DNA from 3 places in the Sporosarcina koreensis genome. Region 1 is predicted to be linked to each of the others. Evidence: riboswitches for the same ligand, from Rfam matches in the RefSeq annotation. Region 1 holds a riboswitch; each other region holds the start of a gene.
What was found. Region 1 has a riboswitch for thiamine pyrophosphate ahead of tenA (thiaminase II). Riboswitches for the same ligand answer to the same signal wherever they lie in the genome.
Positions count from the first base shown of each region.

Region 1 (2,272 bases):
TCTTCATCAGCAGGTGCTTCTACATCAGCATCTTCATCAGCTGGAGCTTCTACATCTGCGTCTTCTTCAGCCGGTGTTTCTGCATCTACTTCGTCATCAGCAGGTGCTTCTGCATCAGCATCTTCATCAGCTGGAGCTTCTTCAGCATCCTCTTCATCAGCAGGAGTTTCAGCATCTACTTCCTCATCAGCAGGAGTTTCTACATCTCCTTCTTCATCAGCCGGAGCATCAACATCTCCTTCTTCATCAGCCGGAGCATCAACATCTTCGTCAGCTGGCGCATCTACAGCATCGTCCTCTTCATCTACAGGTGTATCTGTATTTTCTTCGTCATCATTTGGCGTGTCCGTAGCGTCGTCATCACCAGTAGTATCGTCTGAATCATCTTCATCCAGATCAGCAGCTACGAAGTTTTTATTTGCAATTGTACGCATGAATTTACCTTTGTCAGGAGATCCAGGAATACTCGTTGCATAATAGGAAACCTTTTCGCCATGATTTTTAAACTCTGGCTCGCCATTTTCCGCAGCGAACGCCGAACCGCTTGCTCCGAAAATAGCTGCAGTTAGCATCGATGTCGACATGACAAACGGTAAAATTCTCTTTTTCGTGTTCTTCTCATTACGATTCGTTTCGTTAACCAAGATTCATCAAACTCCCTTTTCTTAAATTTTTCGTTCCCGACTACTCAATACTGAAGCGAAATAACATTCATCTTTTTAAGTCGATATGTACATCCGCCTCCTTCTCAGGTGGGTTCGTTTTTTTACTATCCGGATGAAAGCTTTCATTCGGATGTGAGCAGTGTCCCAACTGCACAATACCAACAATAACAAAAGAAAATAACAGGGGTGTGACAACCAATTAACAGATATTCATGGAAATATTAACCTTTGTAATAAAGAGAAAACACATTAAAATACTAAAAAAGGATGTATTCTAATGAATTAGACCCTGGATATCCAATTTATTCCTGCGTTGAAAATACCGTCAAATTGCCTTGCATAGATGTCCCATTACTTTATTGTTATGTTTAACGAATGGTCTTAAGGGTCTAACGTTATGTATTACAAAATATTACGCGGACCTTACGAAACTAGTAATCTATGATATAGTGAAGTAGAAAACTGAAAAGAGTTAACCACTGGGGGAGTCTTTGTAAAAGACTGAGACGTGTATCGATACGCGGACCCTTCGAACCTGATCTGGCTCATACCAGCGTAGGGAAGTGGATCGCACGTCTTCCAAAGGTTATCTTCCGCCGATTTGCGAGCCGCTTCTTCAACGATTGTGTTGAGTGAAGCGGCTTTTTTGGTTTTCTAAAACTATAAAGGAGTGGTTGGAATGACGTTTTGTGAAGAGGTACGGAAGGAATGCAGCGATGTTTGGGAGGCAAGCTTCCACCATCCATTCATTGCGGCGCTCGCTGAAGGGACTTTGCCTGAAGATGTCTTCAAACAGTATGTCCTGCAAGACTCGTATTATTTGAAGCACTTTGCGAAAGTCCATGCCCTGGCAGCTGTGCAGGCTACGGATTTATTGACGGTGCAACGGTTTGCGCAGCATGCGGAGGGAACGTGCGGTGCGGAAATTTCATTGCATGAAGGTTTTTTTGGCCTGCTGGGCGTTACAGATAATGACATTAAAAGTTTCGAACCTGCGCCGACAGCGTATGCCTACACGTCGCATTTGTACAGGGCCGCATTGGAAGGTGACTTGGCCGCGACATTATCAGCGTTGCTTCCATGTTATTGGTTGTATTACGAAATCGGGGAGCGGCTGAAGGACGCGAAACCGAATCATCCGGTTTACGATAAATGGATTGCCACGTACAGTTCTGAATGGTTCGAGCAGGCAACCCGTGAACAGATCGATCGTTTGAATAAACTTACGGAAGAACTTTCGGATAAAAGAAGGGAACAATTGAAAGCCCATTTCATTAAAAGTGTCCATTATGAATTGCAGTTTTGGGAAATGGCATGGACGAAGCAAAAATGGTCGTTTGAAACGGAGGTGCATGCATAATGGCGCAATCTTCATTGCTGCATGAACTGCGTTCGCAAAGCCCGTTGGTTCATTGCATCACGAATATTGTCGTTGCAAACTTTCAAGCGAATGGCTTGCTCGCATTGGGCGCTTCGCCGATCATGGCGGGTGCAATCGAGGAGGCGGCGGAAGTAGCCGCCGTTTCCTCGTGTACATTGCTCAATATCGGCACGCTGGACAGTTCGGTTGTTGAATCAATGATCGCAGCTGGAAAAAGCGCTTCTAT
Region 1 covers NZ_JBHSNP010000010.1:38,383-40,654, forward strand. Annotated here, with positions in the region: gene ACFPTP_RS05310 (ICP22 family protein) at 1-644, opposite strand, end outside; TPP riboswitch at 1,137-1,244, shown strand; gene tenA (thiaminase II) at 1,345-2,025, shown strand; gene thiM (hydroxyethylthiazole kinase) at 2,025-2,272, shown strand, end outside.

Region 2 (2,272 bases), on a different contig from region 1:
TACCGTCATAGCGAAACTCGCGCTTCTTTTTGTTTTGCTTACTTTCTACTTTATCTTTCCGAAACAAGATAACCGAATGTTTGGCAGAGCGCCATTCAGTTTGCTCACAGGATGGATTTTCATCACAACCATCTCGAATGTCAGTTATTTGCTGATGATCCATGGTTGGACAGGATTCGGGTTAAGCGATCCATTATGGACAGTCATCTTCTTAACGGTTTCAACTGCGTTCGCTTTACATTTTATGTACCACCACAAGGATTATGTGATGAATCTTGTGTTTGTTTGGGCATTTATCGGCATTGCTGTCAGAAACGGGACGGAAGAGCTATTCATCTCTGCAGCGGCCATCTTCTTATCTGCCGTCATCATCACGTGCATCTTCCTGTTTTCAGGCAGACGCATTGACAACAAAAATAGAGTAGGCATATGAGTTCATCATACGCCTACTCCTTTTTTTATGCCGCCCTTTGAATCAGTCGTGGAGCGGTTGTGAATAAAGGTACTACTACAATTGCACAAAGTATGATTGATGGAATCATATACGATGCATTATACACAAGTGAATACAACCATACCGGCTGATCTCCTGCGAATTCGGCGAAGAAAATAATCCCACCGATATAATGGGCAAGGAATCGTAATACTCCTCCAATGACAGTACCTATAACAATTGCTGAAACCATCGATCGTTTATTCCCCGCTTTTCTACTACTAATCAACCAGCCCAATGTAACTGCCGCAATCCCTACCAGCGAATAAGCCACAAAATAATCGAGCGCCGCCTGGTAGATATTCAACACATATGCCCCACTAATTACCTGTAATAGTCCGGTAATAAACCCTGTTAACATTCCGCCAAGTATTCCCCATCTGAATGCAATAACGATGATTGGCAACATGGACAATGTGACGGATCCCCCTTGGGGCATCTTGAACAAGACAAGCATATCCAAGACAAATGATAAAGCTCCAAAAATAGCAACCTCTAATAAAAACTGCAGACGTTTACGATCCAATTCTAACTCCCCCTTTTTTTGTCGGAGGGATACGGAATGAAAAAGCGGTTTGTTTGCCTCGACCGGGCATCACAGATAATCGGCATGTTTGAATGACGCCGATCATGGCTACGGTTAGTAAACAGCTTCAAAACTCTTTTGCAACAAAAAACGACATCCCGGATAGAACCGAGACATCGATCGTTGTCAGTTTCCATCCACATCCCTACGCAAGCATGAACTTACAGGTTCGAAGGGTCAGGACAAATGTCCAATCTCAGCCGTTGAAGGCCCCCCTTGTGGTCATGTAATTCAATTGTCGTCTCCATTGTATATGTTAAAGTACTTATAAGCAAGATGATATTGTAAACTACTTATTAGAATTACGGGAGGTAAGCCCATGACCAATAATAAACTATTATCCGCCCTCTGTTATTTCAGCATATTCTTTTCGCCTCTGCTGCTGCCTGCAATCGTCTATTTTGTCACGGATGACCATGAAGTGAAAGGCCATGCGAAGCGTTCACTCATCTCGCATCTTGTCCCGGTCGTACTCCTCATTGCGGGATTCATCCTGTTTTCGTTTTCGATGATCTCCTATGAGTCGAGGATGCACACCATGATGACAGGGCGATTCGACTTTTGGGGACTGGCGCCATTTCTATTCATGATCATCTATGGACTGCTATTTTTATTCGTCGTCATCTGGAACGTCTACCAAGGCGTGAAAGTGTTGAAATGATAGACAGGACAGGCATACGTTTCTTTACGATTGAATAACTATGTTATAATCAGATGGAAAATTACGTTTCAAAGAAGGGACCTGTAAATCATGATTGTGAAGAACAACGAAGAGATCGAAGCGTTGAAAAAGATCGGTCGCATCGTCGCAGAAGTGCGGGAAGCTATGAAGGCGGCGACTGTTCCGGGCATTACGACAAAAGAGATTGATGAACTCGGAGGGCGCCTTCTTGCCGAGCGCGGAGCTGTGTCAGCACCGATTGACCAATATGAGTTCCCGGGCTATACATGCATCAGTGTCAATCATGAAGTTGCCCACGGCATTCCGGGATCGCGCGTCATCCAGGACGGCGACCTTGTCAATATCGATGTCTCTGCATCATTCGGCGGGTACTTTGCAGATACCGGCATTTCATTCGTCGTCGGCACAGCGGATGAGAAGAAACAACTGCTTTGCGACGTGGCGAAAAGCGCATTTGACCGTGCGATGACAAAAGTGAAAGCAGGCTCAAAGTTAAGCCAAATTGGGAAAG
Region 2 covers NZ_JBHSNP010000025.1:38,713-40,984, forward strand. Annotated here, with positions in the region: gene ACFPTP_RS11105 (tryptophan-rich sensory protein) at 1-433, shown strand, start outside; gene thiT (energy-coupled thiamine transporter ThiT) at 459-1,019, opposite strand; TPP riboswitch at 1,205-1,306, opposite strand; gene ACFPTP_RS11115 (magnetosome magnetite crystal formation protein family) at 1,399-1,740, shown strand; gene map (type I methionyl aminopeptidase) at 1,831-2,272, shown strand, end outside.
Region 2: another riboswitch for thiamine pyrophosphate. It lies ahead of thiT (energy-coupled thiamine transporter ThiT); the one in region 1 lies ahead of tenA (thiaminase II).

Region 3 (2,272 bases), on a different contig from region 1:
AGAAATGAAGGAGGGATAGACGTGAGAAATCCTGAACAACATCACATGGGCGAAAGGCGCCGTCATGAACACCATCATGTACATCATCATCACCATGTTCACACGGGACACATGAGCCACCATCCTGGGCATATGCATCATACTGGTGTCCATCATACAGGTGTCCACCATACAGGTGTTCACCATACAGGTGTTCACCATACAGGTGTTCATCATACAGGTGCCCATCATATGCACACCCATACCCACCACCACATGCACCACGGAGGCATGCACCACGGAGGCAGCTTTAGTAATTTTTAATAGAGTGCAACACATCAGGCGATTCATTCATAAAGCAAGTAACCCTTTGACTGTTCTGGTCAAGGGGTTTTTTTTGCACAGTATGTACTATTTTGAATAGGAGCTTTAATCAGCAGGAGAAGATTGTTATTATAGAAATAAATAGATTAATTCAAAAAGGGGATGGGAAGAATGGCGATGCCGACACATATCGTAGCCTGTGGTGGGCTCGTGGAAGACAGGGAAGGGAATCTCTTAATTGTGAAAACAGAACATGGGGGATGGGTTTTCCCAGGAGGACAAGTCGAAGTCGGAGAAAACTTGATGGATGGAGTCATCCGCGAAGTGAAAGAGGAAAGCGGCATTGACGTGGAAGTGAGCCACCTCATTGGGGTCTATACGAACTCGGCCATTTATAAATGGTATGACGGGGTGACGGATGTACCGACGAAAGTAATGTTCGATTTTGCTTGCAAGCCGGTTGGCGGGGAATTGTGCACGTCGGAAGAAACGTCCGATTGCAGGTGGGTTCCTAAGGATAAAGTGCTTGAGTATATTACGCAACCAGCGATCCGGGTCCGTATCGAAGAGTATTTCAAGTTTGACGGGAATGTTGAATATCAAGAATACGTGACACATCCTGAATTTGAATTGAAATTGAGCAGGAAGGTGTAGTCCGATACAAAAGTACGAGTTTGCCAGATTTTATTTACAATAAAAAATACTTCGTCTATACTAATGGCAGCATAACTAACAACTACATACCGTTTTCTGCACTAGGGGTGCCCACTATTGGCTGAGATGCGAGCAACAGCTCCGATCCCTTATGACCCGATCAGGATAATACCTGCGTGGGGAAGTGTAGTGGCTTTCCGATTGTTTCATATTGGAGAAGTGCTACATCTTCCGGGATGTAGTTTTTTTTATGAAAATTTTTTGGGAGGTCGAAGGAAATGGAATGTGGGTTAAGCCCAATTGTCGGATTTCGTTTCTCATTGCATCCGATGGCAGATGATTTTGTAAGTATTATTAAAGGAGCGCTTGAACAAACGGATACGTCGAATGTGTGGATGCATACAGATGATGTGTCCACCGTCATTCGCGGCAAGCAAGTTCATGTGTTCAATGTGGCGAAGGCGATTGCTCTGCATGCTGCGAAAACGGGCAAGCATATTGCGCTATCGGGCACTTTTTCAGCTGGCTGCCCGGGTGATACGGCGGGCGATGCATATTTGGATAAAGGCGAGAAGATCGCGAATACGGATACGGCAAAGCAATATGTATCCTCCCAATTTGCGCTCTATCCGATGAATAATCCGTCGTATATGGAGATCATTTATCGCGAAGTGGACCGGGCAAAGGAGCAGGGCGTGTTCAATGAATCGATGCATTACGCAAGCGGCATCCATGGGGATATCCATGATGTGTTCGCATTTTACGAGGAAGCTTTCAGCAATGCGCGGTCTGAAGAGCATAAGCATTTGGTCATGACTGTTTCAATGAGCATCAACAGTCCGTCACACGGAGGGCTGTAATATGTTGAAGTCATGGAAGCTGAAAGAAGTCGTCCTCATGTCGCTGTTTTCGGTTGTGTTCGGAATCGTCTATTTGCTTTTTCTGCATGTCGGGAATATATGGTCGGGATTCATTGGTCCGATCGCCTATGAATGGATTTTCGGCATTTGGTTCATCGTGTCGATTATCTGCATGTACATTATCCGGAAACCTGGCGCGGCCGTCATTTCAGAGACCATTGCTGCTGCCGTCGAAGTGCTATTAGGGAATGCGGTCGGTCCGCGGTTGATCCTCGCAGGAGTTATTCAGGGGTTAGGCGCCGAGGCGGCTTTCGCTGCAACACGCTATCGTCGATTTGATCTATGGGTGCTCATGTTGGCAGGGGTCGGCTCTTCGGTTTTCAGCTTTATCTACGGCTATTTCCTAGGCGGTTTCACAGTGTTTAGCACAGGTTATGTAATGCTCATGTTTGGCA
Region 3 covers NZ_JBHSNP010000025.1:63,546-65,817, reverse strand. Annotated here, with positions in the region: gene ACFPTP_RS11225 (NUDIX hydrolase) at 475-957, shown strand; TPP riboswitch at 1,051-1,157, shown strand; gene ACFPTP_RS11220 (YkoF family thiamine/hydroxymethylpyrimidine-binding protein) at 1,236-1,817, shown strand; gene ACFPTP_RS11215 (ECF transporter S component) at 1,819-2,272, shown strand, end outside.
Region 3: another riboswitch for thiamine pyrophosphate. It lies ahead of ACFPTP_RS11220 (YkoF family thiamine/hydroxymethylpyrimidine-binding protein); the one in region 1 lies ahead of tenA (thiaminase II).